Regions from separate parts of the Streptomyces sp. NPDC057307 genome, predicted to be linked through region 3. Evidence: riboswitches for the same ligand, from Rfam matches in the RefSeq annotation. Region 3 holds a riboswitch; each other region holds the start of a gene.

Region 1 (7,301 bases), on a different contig from region 3:
CTGGCGAGGAGGACGACGTCGGTGACACTGGCCGACAGATTGACCGCCGCGGATCCGCCCAGCTCGACGACGCGGGTGCGGGCCGCGACGGCGGCGGCATGGACGCCGCCGAGGACCAGCACCCGGTGCCCCGACAGGGGGTCACCCAAGGCGCCGACCGGGCTCACCGCTTGGCGCGGAACGGGTACGGGAACCGCTACGGGAACGGGAGCGGATCCGGGGACGGATCCGGGGACGGATCCGGGGTGGGACTCCGCGACGCGGGTCTGTGGTGTCGCGGGAGCCTTCAGCGGAACGGTGGCCACGGCAGCGGCTGTCGCCTCATGCGCTGTCCCGGCCCGTACGTCGGCCAGCATCCGCAGAAAGGTGTGCTCGTCGATGACCGGCACCCCTTCGGACGCCGCGCGCCGCGCCTTCGCCGAATCGGACGACTGGTTGGTGACCAGCGCGCTGGTGTGCCGGCTGACGGACGTCACCATGTTCAGCCCGGCGGCCACGGCCCGCCCGACCAACTCCGCCCGCGCGTGGGCGGTCTCACCGGTTATCGCGATCTTCATCCCTTGCCGGAGCGGTTCGCCGGGAGTCAGCCGTCCCGGGTTCCGGTACGCGCAAGGTGTCTTGGGCGGATTCGGGGTGAACTGCGATTCCGCCCGCGGCGGGCAGGCCACCAGCGGCAGAGGCAGGTCGAGCCGCGCCGCCTCACACAGCGACGCCCGCAGGATCCCGGCCAGCACGCGGGTGTCGTCCAGCGCGTCATGGGCCCGCGTCTGCGGTACGCCGTAGTGAGCGGCCAGAGTGCCCAGCTTCATGTCGTCCGTCGGCGGATCCACCTGGCGGTTGAGGGCCAGGGTGCACAGCCGTTGGGACACCGGCAGCCACATGCGCGCACGGGCGAACTCATGGGCCAGGAAGTCGTAGTCGAACTGGGCGTTGTGGGCGACCAGCACCCGGTTCTGAAGTAAGGACCCGATCTGCCCGGCGACCTGATCGAAGGTCGGCGCGCCCCGCAGCCGCTCGGCGGTCAGCCCGTGGACATGCACCGGGCCCGGGTCGCATCCCGGGTCGAGCAGTGTCGAGAACTCCCCGGTCTGTTCGCCGTCCTGACCGATCGTCACCACCGCGACGGACAGCACCCGGTCCCGCCGGGCGACAAGACCCGAGGTCTCGACGTCGATCAACGCCCAGTCGTAGGCGTAGTCACCCGCGGTGGGCATGTCCAAGGAGGCGGAGGCGAGTCGCATGGGGGCAAGGATGATCCGATATTTGCCTTGCTTCAACCCACATGGCGTTATGTCCTGTTGTGGAATGCCATTGGGGTGCTGCCGCGCCGGACCTCCCACGTCCGCAGCCGCGCGCTGTGGCCGTCGCTCTCGCGGACGACCGTGGGGTCGTCCGTCAGGCGGACAGGGCCGGGACGTCCGCCTCGGTCCATTCGCGGAGTTGAAGACCCTCGTGAGAGAACATGGGGGCATCGTGCCCGAGCCCCGTGGGGCGTTCCACGGGGCTCGGGCGCTCGGGCGCGGTTCTCCTAGAAGTCGTCGTCGAAGCCGACCGTGCCCTCCACCGCCACCTGGTACGCCGACGGGCGGCGCTCGAAGAAGTTCGTCAGCTCCTGGACGCCTTGCAGCTCCAGATACGAGAACGGGTTCTCGGAGCCGTACACCGGCGCGAAGCCCAGGCGCTGGAGGCGCTGGTCGGCGACGCACTGGAGGTACTCGCGCATCGACTCCGTGTTCATGCCCGGCAGGCCCTCGCCGCACAGGTCGCGGCCGAACTGGAGCTCCGCCTCGACCGCCTCCTTCAGCATGTCGGTGACCTGCTGCCGGAGTTCGTCGTCGAAGAGTTCCGGCTCCTCCTTACGGACGGTGTCCACGACCTCGAAGGCGAAGTTCATGTGCATCGTCTCGTCGCGGAACACCCAGTTGGTGCCGGTGGCGAGCCCGTGCAGCAGGCCGCGCGAGCGGAACCAGTAGACGTACGCGAACGCTCCGTAGAAGAACAGGCCCTCGATGCAGGCCGCGAAGCAGATCAGGTTCAGCAGGAAGCGGCGCCGGTCCGACTTGGACTCCAGGCGGTCGATCTTCTCGACCGAGTCCATCCACTTGAAGCAGAACTGCGCCTTCTCGCGGATCGACGGGATCTCCTCGACCGCGTCGAACGCCGCCGCGCGGTCCGCCGGGTCCGGGAGGTAGGTGTCGAGCAGCGTCAAGTAGAACTGGACGTGCACGGCCTCCTCGAAGAGCTGGCGGGAGAGGTAGAGCCGCGCCTCGGGGGAGTTGATGTGCTTGTAGAGCGTCAGCACCAGGTTGTTCGAGACGATCGAGTCGCCCGTCGCGAAGAACGCGACCAGCCGGCCGATCATGTGCTGCTCGCCCGGGGAGAGCTTGGCGAGGTCCGTGACGTCGGAGTGGAGGTCGACCTCCTCCACCGTCCAGGTGTTCTTGATCGCGTCGCGGTAGCGCTCGTAGAAGTCCGGGTAGCGCATGGGACGCAGGGTCAGTTCGAAGCCCGGGTCGAGCAGGTTCTTCTCTACGGCAGGGGTGGTGGAACTCATTACTGGCAGGCCTCGCAGGACTCGGGGTTTTCCAGGGAGCAGGCGATCGTGTCCGCGTCCGGCGCCGTCTGAAGCGGTACGGACGGGGCGGGTACGGACGGGGTCGCCGACTTCGCCGCGCGGGCGATCCGTGTCGCGGGGCGCGACCGCAGGTAGTACGTGGTCTTGAGCCCCTTCTTCCAGGCGTACGCGTACATCGAGCTGAGCTTCCCGATGGTCGGCGTCTCCAGGAACAGGTTCAGCGACTGGCTCTGGTCGAGGAACGGCGTGCGTGCCGCCGCCATGTCGATCAGGCCGCGCTGCGGGATCTCCCACGCCGTGCGGTACAGCTCGCGGACGTCGGCCGGGATCCAACTGAAGCCCGCCACCGAGCCGTTGGACTCGCGCAGCGCCTCACGGGACTGCGCGTCCCACACGCCGAGGCGCTTCAGCTCCGCCACCAGATAGGCGTTGACCTGAAGGAACTCACCCGACAGCGTCTCGCGCTTGAAGAGGTTGGAGACCTGCGGCTCGATGCACTCGTACACCCCGGCGATCGACGCGATGGTCGCCGTCGGCGCGATGGCGAGCAGCAGCGAGTTGCGCATACCGGTCTTCGCGACCCTCGCGCGCAACGCGTCCCACCGCTCGGGCCAGTTGAGCGCCACGTCGTAGTGGTCCGGGTGCAGCACGCCGCGCGCGGCGCGCGTCCGCGACCAGGCCGGCAGCGGGCCCTCGCGCTCGGCGAGGTCGCAGGACGCCTCGTACGCGGCGAGCATGATCCGCTCGGCGATACGGGTGGAGAGCGCGGCGGCCTCGGCGGAGTCGAACGGCAGCCCCTTCTTGAAGAAGACGTCCTGGAGGCCCATCACGCCCAGGCCCACGGGGCGCCACTTGGCGTTGGAGCGGCCGGCCTGCTCGGTCGGGTAGAAGTTGATGTCCACGACCCGGTCGAGGAAGGTCACGGCGGTGCGGACGCTCTCGTCCAGCCGCTCCCAGTCCAGCTCGCCCGAGTCTGTGACGAACGCGCCGATGTTGACCGAGCCGAGGTTGCAGACGGCCGTCTCGCCGTCGTCCGTGACCTCCAGGATCTCGGTGCAGAGGTTCGAGGAGTGCACGACGGTGCCGGGCTCGGCGGTCTGGTTCGCCGTACGGTTCGACGCGTCCTTGAAGGTCATCCAGCCGTTGCCGGTCTGCGCGAGGGTGCGCATCATCCGGCCGTACAGCTCACGCGCAGGGATGGTCCGGCGGGCCTTGCCCGCCGCCTCGGCCGCGCGGTACGCCGCGTCGAAGTCGTCGCCCCACAGGTCGACCAGCTCGGGCACGTCGGAGGGCGAGAACAGCGACCAGTCGCCGTCCGTGTCGACCCGGCGCATGAACTCGTCGGGGATCCAGTGCGCGAGGTTCAGATTGTGCGTACGGCGGGCCTCCTCGCCGGTGTTGTCGCGCAGCTCCAGGAACTCCTCGATGTCCGCGTGCCACGTCTCCAGGTAGACGCAGGCCGCGCCCTTGCGCCGGCCGCCCTGGTTGACGGCAGCGACGGAGGAGTCGAGCGTCCGCAGGAACGGCACGATGCCGTTGGAGTGCCCGTTCGTCCCCCGGATCAGCGAACCGCGGGCGCGGATACGGGAGTACGAGAGGCCGATGCCGCCCGCGTGCTTCGAGAGGCGGGCCACTTGGTGGTAGCGGTCGTAGATCGAGTCCAGCTCGTCCAGCGGGGAGTCCAGCAGGTAGCAGGACGACATCTGGGGGTGCCGGGTGCCGGAGTTGAAGAGCGTGGGGGAGGAGGGGAGGTAGTCGAGCCGGCTCATCAGGCCGTACAGCGCGGCGACCTCGTCCACGGCGGCCGGGGAGTCGTCCTTGGCCAGGCCGGACGCGACGCGCAGCATGAAGTACTGCGGCGTCTCGATGACCTCGCGGGTGATCGGGTGCCGGAGCAGATAGCGGCTGAAGAGGGTACGCAGGCCGAAGTAGCCGAAACGGTCGTCGGCGACGGGGTCGATCAGCGCGTCGAGGCGGGCGGCGTGGCGCGTGACGAACGCGGCCGTACGGTCGGCGATCAGGCCCTCCGCGTGGCCGACGGCGACCGAGGAGGAGAACGAGAGGGCGCCCTGGCCGGCGGCCTCGTCCGCGATGGTGCGGGTGAGGAGGCGGGCGGCGAGCCGGGAGTAGGCGGGGTCCTCGGAGATGAGCCCGGCGGCGGCCTCGGTGGCGAGTTCACGCAACTCGGCCTCGTCCGACGCGGCGTTACGGCCCCGGAGCGCGGCCGCGGCGACCTTGCCGGGGTCCGTGTCGGTCAGGTCGGCGGTGAGGTCCGTGAGGAGCCGCAGAAGGCTCGTCCCGGGCCCGTCGGCCGGCCTGTCGACAGACCTGTCGGCCGGAACGGCCGTACCCGGTCCCCGCTCGGAGATCGCTGAAGCCGGATCGGCTGGCGCGATGGTCACGTGGTGCTCTCCCTCGCTCGGCTCTGGGCCACGGGGGAGGGGCACGGCGGCGCACGCCCGCGTACGCCGGCCCGGGAGCGGGCAGCGCGCGGTGCGGCGTCCACCGGCCCAACCTCGAGGCCCGGACGTCTCGGCATCCGGATCGGTCGAGCCGGATGCGCCGTCGGCAGGTGCTCGGACTCGCGGGCGCGCAAAGCGCACCACAGCACACCGTTGCGGGACAGTTCCGGATTTCCACCGGATTCTCCTGCGGCGACAACAGACTTGAGCATACATGTGGGGCCCGTTGGGAGCAGCACCCCCCACATGTTGTGTCGCGGGTGTTTCGGCTTGCGCCGGAATCAGCCCCGAAACGCCTTAGATTTCCAGGCTGTACGTAAGCAGGGACAGCCCCGGGATGGGCGACCAGTCGCGCTCCGGGGTCCGTACGAAGCCCATCCGCTCGTAGATCCGATGGGCCCCCAGCATCGATTTCTGGGTGGACAGCCGCACCCGTACGCACCCCTCGGTGGCCCGCGCGCGCTCCACACACGCCCGTACGAGCGCCCCGCCGACACCCCGGCCCCGGGCGGCCGGCGCGACGGCCAGCATGCGGAACTCGGCCTCCCCGTCCCCGGCCAGATCGGCCCACGCGGACGGCCCGGAGACATGGGCCACCCCACCGAGCACACCCCCGTCCGCGTCGACGGCCACGAGCACCTCGGCCCCGGCGGCCCGCGCGGCGACGTCCCGCAGAGTGGCCAGATAGGGGTCGTCCTCCCCGAAGTCCAGCAGCCCGTCGTCCAGATAGGCCCGCGCGGTTATCTCCCCGAGCACGTCGTACTCGCCGGGCTCGGCCGCTCTGATGGTGAAGTCGGCCTCCGGCCGTGTCGTCTGATCCATCCATGCAGTGTGCGACACGGCTATGGCGGTGCGTTGTCCGAGGGCGCCGCTACCGTTGAGCGCGACATGAGGAGGGTCCAGCAGCGTGGCCACTACTGACCGGGTCCATGTGGAAACGGCCGACTTCGACGAGTTGTACCGGATTCTGAGCGGCGCGGCCGAGCGTGCCCGCACCGTGCCGTTCGGCAGGACGGTCGCTCTGCCCGAACCGGTGGGGATCACGCTGGAGACCGAGCAGCTCAAGGACTGGGTGCGCTGGCCCCTCTCACGGCGAAGGGCCGCCGCTCCCCGCAGGGAACGGCGGCCCTTCGGCGGCTCAGCAGCAGCGGAATCCTTCCCTCGGGTCCGCCTCCCTCGCGTCCATCCGGTCGCGTTCGAACGTGCGGCGGGTCTTGATCTCCGCCGTCGGGTCGCAGGCGCGGGTGTGGGCCACGTAGTGGTCGTACGCCGACTCGCCCGTCAACTCACGTACGTACCAACGGATCCGGCCCACCGCGTGCCGTACCTTCGCCGCTGAGATCGCCGACGTCATGACGGACCCGCCCCGGCCCTCGTCGATGCCTCGGCCGCCACCAGCTCCGCCTTCTCCTCCTTCGTCGGGATCAGGCCCGCCGGTGCGACCAGTTCCGACTTCACATACGGCGTCTCCGACAGCTTCACGCTCGAAGGGTGGCGGATCGCCTTGTAGCAGACCCGTGCCGCGTCGGCGATGACCACGAGGATCAGGATCGCGAAGACCGCCGAAAGGACGCCGTCCACCGTCGAGTTGGTGACGACCGTGTGCATGTCGTCCATCGTCTTCGCCGGCGGGATCACCTCGCCCTTGTCGATGCCCGCCTGGTAGACGTCGCGCTGGGTGAAGAAGCCGACCCTCGGGTCGTCGGAGAAGATCTTCTGCCAGCTCGCGGTGAGGGTGACCGCCGCGTCCCAGGCGAGCGGAACTCCCGTCACCCAGGCCCATTTCAGCCGCCCCGACTTCACCAGCAGCGTCGTGCACACGGCGAGCGCCACCGCCGCCAGGAGCTGGTTCGCGATGCCGAACAGCGGGAAGAGCTGGTTGATGCCGCCCAGCGGGTCGTGCACGCCGACCCAGAGGAAGTAGCCCCACGCGCCGACGACCACGGCGCTGGCGAACCAGACGCCCGGCTTCCAACTGACCTGGCGCATCGGCTTGTAGACGTTGCCGAGCATGTCCTGGAGCATGAAGCGCCCGACACGCGTCCCCGCGTCCACCGTCGTGAGGATGAACAGCGCCTCGAACATGATGGCGAAGTGGTACCAGAACGCCTTCATCCCCGCGCCGCCGACGACGGACGAGAAGATGTCCGACATACCGAGCGCGAAGGTCGGCGCGCCGCCCGTACGGGACAGCAGGCTCGCCTCCTCGACGTCCTTCGCCGCCTGGGCGAGCTGGTCCGGCGAGATGGTGAAACCGAGGTTGG
Region 2 (7,301 bases), on a different contig from region 3:
TGACCGTGGCGGGGGTCAGCCCGCGGGGGTGAGAGCCCGCTGTCGTACTGACGGTGCCCGGCCGGCGTAGGAGGAGGCCCCTGTGCTCAGGAGGCCCGTGTGGTGATGCGGGTGATGGCCTCAAGCGTCAGGTCGCGGTCGTGCGGTTCGCGGGCCAGGGCGCGGTGGAGTGCCAACCCCTCGATGAGCGCGTCGAGTTGGCGGGCGGTGTCCGGGTCGAAGTGCTTTTCCAGGTGGATACGGCTGCGGCGCATCCACTCGTGGGTGAGTGCCCGGTACTCCGGCCGGCGGGCGGCGAGGGTGTACAGCTCCTGGGTGAGGACCAGCTCGCGCTGCGGTCCCTCGGACAGGGTGTGGACGAGGTCGGCCACAGCCTGTCTTGCCTGGTCACGATCGGTCGGGGCGGAGAGGTAGGTGTCGAAGACCGCGACGATGTGGTCGGTGAAGCGGCCGAACGCTTCGTGAAGCAGTTCGTCGATGCCGCTGAAGTGGTACGTCATCGAGCCCAGCGGCACGCCGGCTCGCGCCGCGATCTTGCGGTGCGAGACGCGGGGAAGGCCCTCTTCGGCGATGAGGTCGAGGGTGGCGGCGATGATGCGTTCGCGGCGCTGCGGGTCGGTGTGTCCGGTGGCCATGTCGGTGCGCTCAGAGGCTGTGGACCGGGCGGGCGGGGTCGCCGCGGAGGTCCCCGGCGGGCTTGCGTTCCACGTGTGTGCGCGGGCCTCGCCCGAAGCAGTCCATCGGCATACGTGCGAACGTACACGCTCGGTCGCCGTCCGGGGGGCGCCGCTCAACGGCGCCGGGGCCGCAGCACCCCCGCCAGCAGCATCACCATCAGCCCGGCGAGGGGCACCACCAACAGGCCCACCCGAAGGCTGGTCGTGTCCGCGACGAGTCCGACGATCGGCGGCGAGAGCAGGAAGCCGAGCCGCATGAGCCAGGAGACGATCGTGAGCCCCGATCCGGGCTTGAGACCGGGCAGCTCATCGGCCTCGTGCATCGCCGCGGGCACCAGGGTCGCCACCCCGAACCCGGCCGTGGCGAAACCGAGGATCGTGCCGGTCGCCGTGGGCATGGCCAGGGCCAGGCCCATGCCGACGGCGGCGATGAGCCCGCCGAAGCGCGCGACCGTACGCTGGCCGAACCGGTCGACGAGCCTGTCGCCGATCAGACGGCCGACGAACTGGGCTCCGACCAGGGCGATGTAGCCGGAGGCCGCGAGGGTTCCCGAGGCATGCAGCGAGTCGGAGAGGTAGAGAGCGGCCCAGGAGCTGCCCGCGTCCTCGACGAGGGCGCCGCCCGCGGCGATGAGGACGAGTGCGGCGAGCACGTACCGGGTGCGCAGGCGCGCCCTCCGACGCTCCCCTGGCGCTCGGCCTCCGGCGTCCGCCTCTTCCCTTGTCTCGGCTGCCGCAGCCGCCTCCTCGGCCACCTTCGCTCCCTCCGCTTCCTCCGCGACCGGCTCGGTGTCGGGCCCGGTCAGACAGAACCGCAGGGCGACGCAGGCGGCGATCCCGAACACCACCGCCGAGATCAGCAGGTGCTGCCCCAGCGACAGGCCGAGCGCGATGGCGCCGGCGGCCATCGAGCCACCGACGACCGCGCCGATGGACCAGATGGCGTGGAAGGAGTTGATGATCGACCGACCGTATCGACGCTGCACACGCAGGCCGTGGGCGTTCTGCGCGACGTCGGTGATCGCGTCCATCGCCCCGGCCAGGAACAGCGCCGTCGCGAACAGCACCACGGAGCCGGACAGCCCCGCGGCCAGGACACCTATGCCTGTCAGCACGGTGCCGGCCACCGCCACGCGCCCCGACCCGAACCGGCGGATGAGCACCCCGGCCGCCAGGCCGGCCGCGATGGCACCCGTCGGGAACGCCGCGACGGCCAGGCCGTAGGCGGCGTTCCCGATGCCGAGATCCGCCTTGATCTGCGGAAAGCGCGGCAGAAGGTTGGCGAACAACGCGCCGTTGGTGAAGAAGAGCACGGCGACGGCCGTGCGCGCCTGCCGTTCTGCCAGGGCAGGCGGGCGCATTACGTCAACAGTCATGGAGGGGAGCCTACAATCAGAGCGTACGAACGTACACTCCTCCCCGTGAGCTGCCGCGGCACACCGCGACGCGACAACGGCCGCCCCAGGACCCGCAGGGGTGGACGGCGAGGAATCGGCCGTGTATCCACCGCTGTTGCGGAGCGACGTCGATGAAGCGACGCGAGGACGCGAGGGAACCACGACACTCCCGGGCGATCACGGTTCACGCGAATGATCTCCACGCCCGGGAGTTGAACCCCGAGGATTTCAGCTCAAGGTGAGGAGGACTTCGTCGATCTCGCCGTCGCGGGCCTGGGCGAAGCCCCTTCCCTGTCCGGTGACGACGAAGCCGCACTTCTCCAGTACGCGGATCGAACCCGTGTTGTCCGCCGCCGCGTGGGCGTACAACGGCCGCGTTCCGGCGAGTTCGATCAGTGCCGCGAGCGCCGCCGTGGCCGTCCCCCGGCCCCAGTGCGCCCGGTCGATCCAGTACGTGACCTCGCGTTCGTCCGGAGGCCCGTACACCGCGACATGGCCGACCACCTCCTCGTCGGCGAGCACGGTACGCATCAGCACATCCGGGCGGGCCCGGATCCTCGCCCAGTGGTCGTCGAAGTGCCCCCGGTCGTAGTGGTACTTCCTGGTGACGGCGGCCACGTGCTGCGCCGCGGGGTCGGACAGGTGCTCCCAGAAGATGTTCAAGTCGCTGTCGCGCACTTCACGGAGAGAGATCATCTCTTCGGTTGCTCCCGCCGCAGGTCGAGATTCTGGTAGATCTCCGTCGTCACCTTGGAGAAGTTCATGGTCATGAAGTGCAGACCCGGAGCCTCCTCGCCGATCAGCCGACGGCACATCTCGGTGGCGTGGTCGATCCCGAGCGCCCTGACCGCCTTGGGGTCGTCCTCGACGTCGAGCATCCGCTCGGCGAGCCCCGCCGGGAAGACCGCGGTGCTGAGGCTCGGGATGCGGCGCAGTGAGCGGATCGTGGTGACCGGCATGATCTCCGGGATGATCGGCGTCGGGCACCCGGCGGCCGCGACCCGGTCGCGGAAGCGCAGGTAGTCGTCGACGTCGAAGAACATCTGGGTGATCGCGTAGTCGGCTCCGGCGCGGCACTTGTCGACGAAGTGGCGGATGTCGCTGTCCCAGTCGGGTGAGCGCGGGTGCATCTCGGGGAAGGCGGCGACGCCGACACAGAAGTTGCCGGATTCCTTGATCAGCTCGACCAGTTCCGACGCGTACTCGACCCCCTGCGGGTGCTTCGTCCAGGAGCCGAGCGGGTCGCCGGGCGGGTCGCCGCGCAACGCGAGGATGTTGCGGACGCCTTGGTCGGCGTAGTGGCCGAGGATGTTGCGCAGCTCCGCGACGCTGTGGTCGACCGCCGTGAGGTGGGCGACCGGGGTGAGCGTCGTCTCCTGGGCGATCCGTCCGGTCATGCCGATGGTGCGGCCGCGCGTCGAACCGCCCGCGCCGTATGTCACCGAGACGAAGTCCGGTGAGAGTGCTTCCAGCCTTCGGATCGCCGTCCACAGCCCGGCTTCGGCCGCCGCGCTGCGTGGCGGCATGAACTCGAAGGAGTAGCTACGGCCCCCTGCGGCGAGGAGGTCGCGGATGGACAGGGCGTGGTCCGCCCTTGTGCTGGGAATACCGAGAGCCATGAGCGCAGGTTAATGGCTGCCACTTGCGATCCGACCGTCGTCCGATTGCTGATACCCGATACGCGATACCCGCTTCCGGCAGCACGCCGGCCCCACGTCCGGATGGTGAGCAGGGGTGTGTGGGCGCCGTCCGTCCCCCGTAGGCTGTTCAGTGCAGCTGGTTCGCTCCTGTCCGCCAGGCAGGACGTCGCAAGAGGGAACCCGGTGGGAATCCGGGACTGCCCCGCAGCGGTGAGTGGGAACGACCGCCGTCATACGCACTGGGCCCGGCCGGGTCTGGGAAGCGACGGCCAGTAGGTGTCTCGTAAGCGATACGGGACGGGCCCACGAGTCCGAAGACCTGCCCGTTGCCCGTGCGCGACCGATCGCGCGCGGTCATTCCGGTGACCTCGTGGGCGGGTCGGCGTACATATCGAGCGGCACGCGTGGCATTCGCGCGAGGCGTCCGCACGATCGGTCGTCCCTTCGCGTCCGCGTCCCGTCTCCGGGATGTTCAGGACACATCTCGCGAAGGAGAGTTCCGTGACAGCGCAGTCCGCAGCCGCGGCAGCACGGGCCACCGTGTACGGCTACCCCCGCCAGGGACAGAACCGCGAACTGAAGAAGGCCGTCGAGGGCTACTGGAAGGGCCGCGTCGACGCCGACGCCCTCCGCGGCACCGCCGCCGAGCTTCGCCGTTCGAACTGGCGGCAGCTGGCCGACGCCGGTATCCACGAAGTGCCGTCCGGTGACTTCTCGTACTACGACCATGTGCTGGACACCAGCGTCATGGTGGGCGCCGTTCCCGCGCGGCACCGTGCGGCGGTCGACGCCGACGCGCTGGAGGGGTACTTCGCGATGGCGCGCGGCACGCAGGACGTGGCGCCGCTGGAGATGACGAAGTGGTTCGACACCAACTACCACTACCTCGTACCGGAGTTGGGGCCGGACACGGACTTCGCCGCGGACTCCGCCAAGCAGGTCGCCGAGTTGAAGGAAGCCCTCGCGCTCGGTCTCACCGCCCGGCCCGTGCTCCTCGGCCCCGTCACGTATCTCCTGCTGGCCAAGCCCGCTCCGGGCGTGGCGGCGGACTTCGAGCCGTTGACGCTGCTGGACCGGCTGCTGCCGGTGTACGCGGAGGTCCTGGCCGATCTGCGTGCCGCCGGCGCCGACTGGGTGCAGCTGGACGAACCCGCGCTGGTCGAGGACCGGACGCCGGCGGAGCTGAACGCCGCCACCCGCGCCTACCGCGATCTGGGCGGTGCCACCGACCGGCCGAAGCTGCTCGTCGCCTCCTACTTCGGGCGGCTCGGCGACGCGCTTCCGGTGCTCGCCAAGGCCCCGATCGAAGGTCTGGCCCTGGACTTCACCGGATCGGGTGCCGCGAATCTCGAAAGCCTCGCGGCCGTGGGCGGGTTGACCGGCAAGCGTCTGGTCGCGGGTGTCGTCGACGGACGCAACATCTGGATCAACGACTTCGAGAAGTCCCTCGCCACTCTCGGCACGCTGCTCGGCCTCGCCGACCGGGTGGACGTCTCGGCGTCCTGCTCCCTCCTGCATGTCCCGCTCGACGCCACCGCCGAGAGCGACATCGCGCCGGAGGTCGCCCGCTGGCTGGCGTTCGCCCGCCAGAAGAGCACCGAGGTGGCGACGCTGGCCCGCGCCCTGGCCGAGGGCACCGGCGCGATCACCGCCGAACTCGCCGCCAACCGCGCCGCTCTCGACTCCCGCGCGGGCTCGGCGCTCACCCGTGACCCGGCCGTGCGCGCCCGCGTCGCGGCCGTCACCGACGCGGACGGCCGGCGTTCGCAGCCGTACGCCGAGCGCACCGTCGCCCAGCGGGCGCACCTCAACCTGCCGCTTCTGCCGACGACCACCATCGGGTCCTTCCCGCAGACCACCGAACTGCGCACCGCGCGCGCCGACTTGCGCAAGGGGCTGATCGACACCGCCGGATACGAGGAGCGGATCAAGGAAGAGATCCGCGACGTCCTCTCCTTCCAGGAGAAGACGGGAATCGACGTCCTGGTGCACGGCGAGCCCGAACGCAACGACATGGTGCAGTACTTCGCCGAGCAGCTGACCGGCTATGTCGCCACGCGGCACGGGTGGGTGCAGTCGTACGGCACGCGTTACGTACGCCCGCCGGTCCTCGCCGGAGACATCTCGCGCCCGGAGCCGATGACGGTGCGCTGGACGTCGTACGCGCAGTCACTCACCGACCGGCCGGTCAAGGGCATGCTCACCGGGCCGGTCACGATGCTCGCCTGGTCCTTCGTCCGTGACGACCAGCCGCTCGGCGACACCGCCCGCCAGGTCGCGCTCGCCCTGCGCGACGAGGTCGACGACCTTGAGGCGGCAGGCACTTCGGTGATCCAGGTCGACGAGCCCGCGCTGCGCGAAACGCTGCCGCTGCGCTCCACGGACCACGCCGACTACCTGGCCTGGGCGACCGAGTCGTTCCGCCTCACCACCGCCGGCGTCCGTCCGGAGACACAGATCCACACCCACATGTGCTACGCGGAGTTCGGCGACATCGTGCAGGCCATCGACGACCTGGACGCCGACGTCATCAGCCTCGAAGCGGCCCGCTCCCATATGCAGGTCGCGGGCGAACTCGCCGCACACGGCTACCCGCGTGAGGCGGGGCCCGGCGTCTACGACATCCACTCCCCCCGCATCCCCAGCGCCGAAGAGGCAACCGCCCTTCTCCGCAAGGGACTTGAGGCGATCCCCGCCGACCGGCTCTGGGTGAACCCGGACTGCGGGCTCAAGACCCGTGGCTGGCCGGAGACCAGGGCCTCCCTGGAGAACCTCGTCACCGCCGCCCGTGAGATCCGCGCGGAGCTGGCCGCCGACGGTTCCTGACCCGACGGGCCCGGGGGCACGCGTCGCGTGCCCCCGGGCGTTCAGCGCACCAGACAGGGGCGCTTCGCGTCGAACTTCCAGTCGGGGACCAGGTAGCGCATCCCGGCGGCGTCGTCGCGGGCGCCGAGTGCCTTCTCCCGGTAGAGGTCGTGGGCCGCGAGGAGCCGGTCCATGTCGAGCCGGACGCCCAGCCCGGGAGCGTCCGGGACGGCGATCTCGCCGTCGACGATGCGCGGCGGGGCCGTGGTGAGCCGCTCCAGGCCCTCCTGCCAGATCCAGTGGGTGTCGAGGGCGTTGTAGTCGCCGGGAGCCGCGGCCCCGCAGTGGGTCACCATGGCCAGGGAGATGTCGAAGTGGTTGTTGGAGTGGCAGCCCCAGGTCAGTCCGGCCGCGTGACAGAGCTGGGCGACGCGCACCGACCCCTGCATGGTCCAGAAGTGCGGGTCGGCGAGCGGGATGGAGACCGACTGCAGGGCCAGGGCGTGGGTCAGTTGCCGCCAGTCGGTGGCGACCATGTTGGTGGCCGTGGGGAGCCCGGTGGCGCGGCGGAACTCGGCCAGGATCTCCCGGCCCGAGTAGCCGTCCTCGGCTCCGCACGGGTCCTCCGCGTAGGCGAGCGTGTCGACCAGCGGCCGGCACAGCTCGACCGCCTCGCGCAGCGACCAGGCGCCGTTCGGGTCGAGGGTGATCCGGGCCTCGGGGAAGCGGTCCTTGAGGGCGCGTACGGCCCTGACCTCCTCGGCGCCGTCCAGGACACCGCC
Region 3 (7,301 bases):
GAACACGTAGGTGAGCACGATCAGCGTGCCGTGCTCACTGGCGAACATGACGTCGCGGTACTCGGCCCTGGTCAGGCCGTTGAGCTGCCGGGCGCCGGCGCCGAGCAGCACGAACGCGAGGAGCAGGGCGGCGCCGCGCGCGGTACGGCGCAGGGAGAGGGCCGCGATGCCGACGACGAGCAGGGCGACCGTGAGGGCCCATTCGTGGGCGGTGAACACCAGCAGCGGCCGGCGCCCCTCGTTCTTGATGAGGCTGTTGATCAGCTCGTCCACGTCGGCCCGCGCGTTGATCGCCGTGTAGCCGATCCAGGCGGCGAGGACGCAGGCGAAGACGATGAGCAGGATGCCGGAGGTGACGTACGCGCCGAGGTGGCGGCGGGACGCGCGCCCGTCGGATTCCGGCGGTGCGAAGGGCTCAGGCGGCGCGAAGGGCTGGGGCGGGCCGAAGCCCGGCGGGCCGTAGCCGTAACCGGGGTCGTGAGCAGGGGGGTTGGGGGAACCGGGTGGGTGTCCCGGAGCACCGGGACCGCCCGTGCCGCCCGGACTGCCCATACCGCTCCAGCGCTCGTCCATCTCTGTCGTCCCCCGTGGTCGGTGTGCGCGTCGCGTACGTCGATCGGCACCGATCGTCACTCTCGGGAGCGGTGGTGCAACAGCCCCGGGCGGGGACTGTTGCACCACTGTTGCGCCACGGACGGTGAGAGTGCGGGGGTACGGGGCTCAGGCCCAGAGCTGGCCCTGAAGGGTCTCGATGGCCTCTTCGTCCGTGGCCGCCGTGTAGACGCCCGTGGAGAGGTACTTCCAGCCGCCGTCGGCGACGACGAAGACGATGTCGGCGCTCTCGCCCGCCGTGACGGCCTTCTTGCCGAGGCCGATGGCGGCGTGCAGGGCGGCGCCGGTGGAGACTCCCGCGAAGATGCCCTCCTGCTGGAGGAGTTGGCGGGTGCGGGTGACGGCGTCGGCGGAGCCGACGGAGAAGCGGCTGGTGAGGACGGACTCGTCGTACAGCTCGGGCACGAAGCCCTCGTCGAGGTTCCGCAGGCCGTAGACCAGGTCGTCGTAGCGCGGTTCGGCCGCGACGATCTTGACGTCGGGCTTCTGCTCGCGCAGGTAGCGGCCGACGCCCATGAGCGTGCCGGTGGTGCCGAGGCCGGCCACGAAATGGGTGACGGACGGCAGGTCGGCGAGGATCTCCGGTCCGGTGGTGGCGTAGTGGGCGCCCGCGTTGTCCGGGTTGCCGTACTGGTAGAGCATCACCCAGCTCGGGTTCTCGGCGGCCAGCTCCTTGGCGACGCGTACGGCGGTGTTGGAGCCGCCCGCCGCCGGGGACGGGATGATCTCGGCGCCCCACATGGCGAGCAGCTCGCGGCGTTCCTGCGAGGTGTTCTCCGGCATCACGCAGATGATCTTGTAGCCCTTGAGCTTCGCGGCCATGGCGAGCGAGATGCCGGTGTTGCCGCTGGTGGGCTCCAGGATGGTGCAGCCCGGGGTGAGCCGGCCGTCCTTCTCGGCCTGCTCGACCATGCGCAGCGCCGGGCGGTCCTTGATGGAGCCGGTCGGGTTGCGGTCCTCCAGCTTGGCCCAGAGCCGGACACCGTCCGACGGGGACAGCCGTGGCAGCCGTACGAGAGGGGTGTCGCCGACGACGGCGAGCGGGGAGTCGTACCGCATCAGAGCGTGGCGGACACGTCGGGCATGGGCGTGTGCCCCGCGCCACCGGCGACGGCCGGGAGGATGGTGACGCTGTCGCCGTCCGCGAGCTTGGTGGAGATGCCGTCCAGGAAGCGGACGTCCTCGTCGTTCAGGTAGACGTTCACGAAGCGGCGCAGCTGATCGCCGTTGGCGCCGTCGACGATGCGTTCGCGGATGCCCGTGTGGCGGGTTTCGAGGTCGGTGAGCAGGGCCGCGATGGTGTCACCGCTGCCCTCGACGGCCTTGGCTCCGTCGGTGTAGGTGCGGAGGATGGTCGGAATGCGGACCTCGATGGCCATGGCGTGGGCTCCTGTCGGAAAAGAGGCGTGACGGGCGCGCGGCTCTGCCCCCGCGCGGGGGGTGGTGCTCGGGATGGGCGTCCTGCCGCGACTCAGGCGGCAGCGCCGGCCGTACACATGGCGCTGGCGAGTCGGCACAGATCGACGTGCAGGCGCGCCACCAGGAGATCGCCTGGGGTCTTGTCGCTCACGTCGTGGGAAACCATGGGGTCATCGTATCGATTCCCGGTCCGCATCCCGGTATGTGATCTCAGCTGATGGACGTTCGGCGTTCGCCAGGTGGACGGGGCCGTCAACCGGGCAGTCCATCGGGTCCTCAACCGGGCAGTCGCTCGGACCGGTGCTCCGGCAGATAGACGACCGTGGGGGCGCCGGTCCGGGGGTGCGGCGTGACCTCCGCCTCGACCTCGTAGACGTCGGCCAGCAGGGCGGGGGTGAGAACCTCCGCCGGGGTTCCCGAGGCGACGACGGTACCCGCTTTGAGTACGTACAGCCGGTCGCAGTAGTACGCGGCGAGATTCAGGTCGTGCAGGGCCAACAGATTGGTCGTCCCCAACTCCCCGATGAGAGAGAGCACTTGGAGCTGGTGACGGATGTCCAGATGGTTGGTCGGCTCGTCCAGGACGAACAGCGCGGGCCGTTGGACCAGGGCGCGGGCGACAAGGGCGCGCTGGCGTTCACCGCCGGAGAGGGACGGGAAGGCGCGCTCCGCGAGCGGGGCGATACCGACGCGCGCCAGGGCGGCGTCGGCCAGTGCGGTGTCGGCCGCCGTGTCCGCCTCCCAGAAGCGCCGGTGCGGGGAGCGGCCCATGGCGACGACCTCGCGGACGGTCAGTTCGAAGTCGGTCTGTCCGTCCTGCGGGACGGTGGCCACGCGCCGGGCGCGCGCCTTGGCCGTCATGGTGTGCAGGTCGTCGCCGTCCAGCAGCGCCCGGCCGTGGGTGGGGCGCAGGGTGCCGTACACGCAGCGCAGCAGGGTGGTCTTGCCGCTGCCGTTGGGGCCGACGAGGCCGACGGTCTCGCCGGGGGCGGCGGTCAGGTCGACGGCGTCGACGAGGTGCCGGCCGTCGCCGACGCCGTACGACAGCCCCTCGACGCGCAAGGCCGCCGTACGCGGGCCCGTACCGGCGGTCGTACCGAAGCTCGTACCGTGGCTCATACCGGGGCTCCTTCGGGGCGGCGGCGCATCAGCCACAGGAAGAACGGGCCGCCGATGAGCGCGGTGAGGACGCCCACGGGGATGTCCTGCGGCGCGGCGACGGTTCGGGCGGCGAGGTCCGCGACGACGAGCACGACCGCCCCGCCGAGCGCGGCGACCGGCAGCAGCGGCCGGTGCGACGCCCCGACCACCATCCGCGCGGCGTGCGGTACGAGCAGCCCGACGAAGCCGATGGCGCCGCTCGCGGCCACCATCACCCCGGTGACCAGCGAGGCGAGGACGAACACGGCGGCGCGGAAGCGCGCGGTGTCCAGCCCCAGTACGGTCGCGCCCTCCTCCCCCACCAGCAGCAGGTCCAGCGGCCGGGCGAGCGCCATGAGGACGGCGGTCCCGGCGACGAGGACGACGGCCGGGACGACGAGCGAGCCCCAGCGGGCGCTGCCGAGGCCGCCGAGCGACCAGAACAGCGCCTCCTGGAAGTGCTCGGGCCGGGCGGAGACCACCAGGATCAGGGTGGTGAGCGCGGACAGGATGTACGAGACGGTCACCCCGGCCAGCACGAGCCGGCCGCCGGTCATCGTGCCGCCGCGCCGGGCGAGCGCGTAGACGACGGCCATCGCGAACAGCGAGCCGGCGAAGGCGGCGGCCGGCATGGCGACGGTGGTGGTGATCCCGCCGCCGATGCCACCGCCGATGCCGAAGACCAGGACGAGTACGGCGCCGGTGGACGCCCCCGAGGAGATCCCGAGCAGGAACGGGTCGGCCAGCCGGTTGCGTACGAGGGCCTGGAGGACCGTGCCGACGACGGCCAGCCCGGCGCCGACGACCGCGCCGAGCAGCACGCGCGGCAGCCGTACGTCCAGGACGATCGTGCGGAAGGGGCTGGGCTCCGCGCCGCCGGTGAGGATCGTGACGACCTCACCGGGCGGGATGCGGACCGAGCCGAGCGCGAGCCCGGCGACGACGGCGCAGACGAGGGCGGCGGTGAGACCGCCGAGGACGAGGGCGTGCCGCAGCCGCCGCCGGGCGGGCGGGGTCCGACAGCTCATCGCGGCGCGCCTACTCGCCCGCCTCCGGATGGAGTTGGTCCGCGAGCCGCTGGACGGCGGCCGGGGCACGGACGCCGAGCACGGCGTCGGAGAGCGGCAGGACGGCGAAGCGCTTGTTCCTGATCGCCGGGACGTCCTTCAGGACGGGGTCCTCCAGCAGCCGCTTCTTCTTCTGCGCGACGGTGGTGGAGCCGTAGTCGTAGATGACGATCGCCTCGGGCCGGCGCGCCACGACCTGCTCCCAGGTGGCGTCGCCGAAGGACTTGTCGAGGTCGGCGAAGACGTTGCGCCCGCCGGCCCGCTCGATCATGTCGTTGCCGATGCCCTTGCCGCCGGCGGTGAACGCGGTCTTGTCGCCGCTGTCGTAGACGAAGACCGGGACGGGCTTGACGTCTTCGAGACCGGCGGCGGTGGTTTCGAGGGTGGTGCCTGCCTCGGCGGTCCACTTCGCGGCGCGGTCGGCGACGCCGAAGGTGCGGCCGACCTCCGTGACCTCGCGGAAGACGTCGTCCATGGAGGTCTTGCCCTTGGCGCAGTTCTCCAGGTTGAGCCGGGTGTCGATGCCGGCGCCCTTGAGGTCGTCGCGGGTGCGGCCGTCCTTGGCGGCGAAGGCGCTGGCGTAGCCGCCGTAGACGAAGTCGGGGTTGACGGAGAGGAGTTTCTCCTTGGAGGGGTACTCCTTGGCGACGACCGGGACGCTCTTGTACGCCTTGTCGTAGGCGGGCAGGACCTGGTCGTCCAGCCAGGCGGTGCCGATGAGGGACTTGGTGAGTCCCAGCTCGATCATGATCTCGGTGACGTGCTGGTTCATGGTGACCACGCGCTTCGGGGGTGCCTCGAAGGTGGTCTTCACACCGCAGTTGGTGACGGTGTACGGGAATCCGTCGGCCGGGGCTCCGGCCTCGCGGACGGGGTCCGCGTCGGCTGAGCAGGCGGCGAGCGGGAGCAGCAGCGGAAGCAGGACCGCCGGTATGAGGGCGTGGCGCCGCGAGGACATGACTGGGCCTCCTCCGGGGGATTTCCGCGTCCCCTGGCATGGTGGGAGAAGGGCGACAGGTCAGTTCCTGGCTTCCGGGGCCCCGCTCGCGCGAAGGCCCTGGTCACAGTGGCGGGACCGTGCCGGATTCACACCGGCTTCCTGGGTCCTGCCGCCCGGGTTCGGCGCCAGTGTGTCAGACGACCTCGACCTGTTCCTCCGTGACCTCGCCGTCCACGATGCGGTACGAGCGGAACTGGAACGGGCCCGCGTCGTCGGTGTCGGCGGTGGAGACCAGGACGTAGTGGGCACCGGGCTCGTTGGCGTAGGTGATGTCCGTGCGGGAGGGGTACGCCTCGGTCGCCGTGTGCGAGTGGTAGACGATCACCGGTTCCTCGTCCCGGTCGTCCAGGTCCCGGTAGAGCTTGAGCAGGTCCGCCGAGTCGAACTCGTAGAACGTGGGTGAGCGGGCCGCGTTGAGCATCGGGATGAAACGCTCGGGCCGGTCGCTGCCCTCCGGGCCCGCGACCATGCCGCACGCCTCGTCCGGATGGTCCGCGCGCGCGTGGGCGACGATCTGGTCGTACAGCGCCTGGGTGATGGTCAGCATGAGGTGAAGGATAAGCAGGTGGCCTCCGCGTCTGAGATGCGGAGACCACCTGGTGAGACAGTGCGTGAGACGGCGTGCGGGACGGCCGGTGAAGCGTGCCGCCGTAAGTACCCGGCGTCAGTCGGAGACCTTCGCGTACTCCGGCTCGTGCGGGCCCTCCGGATCACGCCGGTCCCGTGCACCGGTCGCCGCGAGTTCCGGGTTGCGGCGCTTGAGCAGCGCCCAGCCGCCGGCCAGGCACACCGCCCAGATCGCGCCGACGTACAGCGACACCCGGGCCTCGGAGTCGTACGCGATCAGACAGGTCACGAACGACAGGAACACCAGCGCCACCCAGCTCAGCGCCGAGCCGCCCGGCGCCGGGAACGAGGACGCGGGCAGCCGCCCGGCGACCACGGCGGAGCGGTACTTGATGTGGCTGACGAGGATCATCATCCAGGTCCAGATACCGGCGGCGGTGGCGACCGAGGTGACGTACAGGAACGCCTTCTCGGGGACGATGTAGTTGAGGACGACGCCGATGCCCATCAGCGCGACGGACGCGGCGATGCCGAACGCCGGTGTGCGGCGGGAGTTGAGCTTGCCCAGGACCTTCGGCGCCTCGTTGTTGGCGGAGAGGTCGCGCAGCATCCGGCCGGTGGAGTACATGCCGGAGTTGCAGGACGACAGGGCCGCCGTCAGCACGACGAAGTTGACGATTCCGGCGCCGAGCGGGATGCCGATCTTGGCGAAGGCGTGCACGAACGGGCTCTCGCCCTCGCTGAATTCGGTCCACTTCACGACGGCGAGGATGACGGTGAGCGCGCCGACGTAGAAGACGATGATGCGCCACGGCAGCGTGTTGATCGCCTTGGGGAGCGTCTTCTCCGGATTCTCGGACTCGCCGGCGGTGACGCCCACGAGTTCGACGGCGAGGTAGGCGAACATCACGCCCTGGAGGGTCATCAGGCTGGAGCCGATGCCGTTGGGGAAGATGCCGCCGTGCTGCCAGAGGTTGCCGGTGGTTGCGGTCTCGCCCGCGTCAGAGAAGCCGAGGGTCAGGACGCCGAGGCCGATGACGATCATGCCGATGATGGCGGTGACCTTGACCATCGAGAACCAGAACTCGACCTCGCCGAAGATCTTGACGGAGATCAGGTTGACGCCGAAGAGCACCACGAGGAAGACCAGGGCGCTGACCCACTGCGGGATCGCGGGGAACCAGAAGTGGATGTAGATCGCGGCCGCCGTGAGTTCGGCCATGCCGGTCACGATCCACATGAGCCAGTACGTCCAGCCGGTCACGTATCCGAAGAACGGGCCGAGGAACTCGCGGGCGTACTCCGCGAAGGAGCCGGAGACCGGCCGGTAGAGCAGCAGTTCGCCGAGTGCCCGCATGATGAAGAAGATCACCACGCCGGCGAGGGCGTACATCAGGATGATGCTCGGCCCGGCCTTGGCGATGTTCGCGCCGGCGCCCATGAACAGGCCGACGCCGATGGCGCCGCCGATCGCGATCATCTGGACCTGGCGGCTA

Evidence for each region. Region 3 has a riboswitch for cobalamin ahead of ACFUN8_RS27750 (ABC transporter substrate-binding protein). Riboswitches for the same ligand answer to the same signal wherever they lie in the genome.
Region 1: another riboswitch for cobalamin. It lies ahead of ACFUN8_RS26285 (ribonucleoside-diphosphate reductase subunit alpha); the one in region 3 lies ahead of ACFUN8_RS27750 (ABC transporter substrate-binding protein).
Region 2: another riboswitch for cobalamin. It lies ahead of metE (5-methyltetrahydropteroyltriglutamate--homocysteine S-methyltransferase); the one in region 3 lies ahead of ACFUN8_RS27750 (ABC transporter substrate-binding protein).

What each region holds. Positions count from the first base shown of each region.
Region 1 covers NZ_JBHUZM010000094.1:4,033-11,333, reverse strand. Annotated here, with positions in the region: gene ACFUN8_RS26295 (TerD family protein) at 1-1,241, opposite strand, end outside; gene ACFUN8_RS26290 (ribonucleotide-diphosphate reductase subunit beta) at 1,529-2,554, opposite strand; gene ACFUN8_RS26285 (ribonucleoside-diphosphate reductase subunit alpha) at 2,554-4,977, opposite strand; cobalamin riboswitch at 5,125-5,256, opposite strand; gene ACFUN8_RS26280 (GNAT family N-acetyltransferase) at 5,335-5,859, opposite strand; gene ACFUN8_RS26275 (YbdD/YjiX family protein) at 6,176-6,379, opposite strand; gene ACFUN8_RS26270 (carbon starvation CstA family protein) at 6,388-7,301, opposite strand, start outside.
Region 2 covers NZ_JBHUZM010000009.1:89,350-96,650, reverse strand. Annotated here, with positions in the region: gene ACFUN8_RS06100 (TetR/AcrR family transcriptional regulator) at 1-32, shown strand, start outside; gene ACFUN8_RS06095 (TetR/AcrR family transcriptional regulator) at 87-635, opposite strand; gene ACFUN8_RS06090 (MFS transporter) at 791-2,053, opposite strand; gene ACFUN8_RS06085 (GNAT family N-acetyltransferase) at 2,303-2,770, opposite strand; gene metF (methylenetetrahydrofolate reductase [NAD(P)H]) at 2,767-3,693, opposite strand; cobalamin riboswitch at 3,835-4,056, shown strand; gene metE (5-methyltetrahydropteroyltriglutamate--homocysteine S-methyltransferase) at 4,216-6,540, shown strand; gene ACFUN8_RS06070 (enolase C-terminal domain-like protein) at 6,582-7,301, opposite strand, start outside.
Region 3 covers NZ_JBHUZM010000105.1:2,100-9,400, forward strand. Annotated here, with positions in the region: gene ACFUN8_RS27720 (hypothetical protein) at 1-573, opposite strand, end outside; gene ACFUN8_RS27725 (PLP-dependent cysteine synthase family protein) at 721-1,671, opposite strand; gene ACFUN8_RS27730 (MoaD/ThiS family protein) at 1,671-1,991, opposite strand; gene ACFUN8_RS27735 (putative leader peptide) at 2,084-2,197, opposite strand; gene ACFUN8_RS27740 (ABC transporter ATP-binding protein) at 2,308-3,150, opposite strand; gene ACFUN8_RS27745 (FecCD family ABC transporter permease) at 3,147-4,199, opposite strand; gene ACFUN8_RS27750 (ABC transporter substrate-binding protein) at 4,210-5,196, opposite strand; cobalamin riboswitch at 5,237-5,383, opposite strand; gene ACFUN8_RS27755 (Mov34/MPN/PAD-1 family protein) at 5,372-5,785, opposite strand; gene ACFUN8_RS27760 (amino acid permease) at 5,903-7,301, opposite strand, start outside.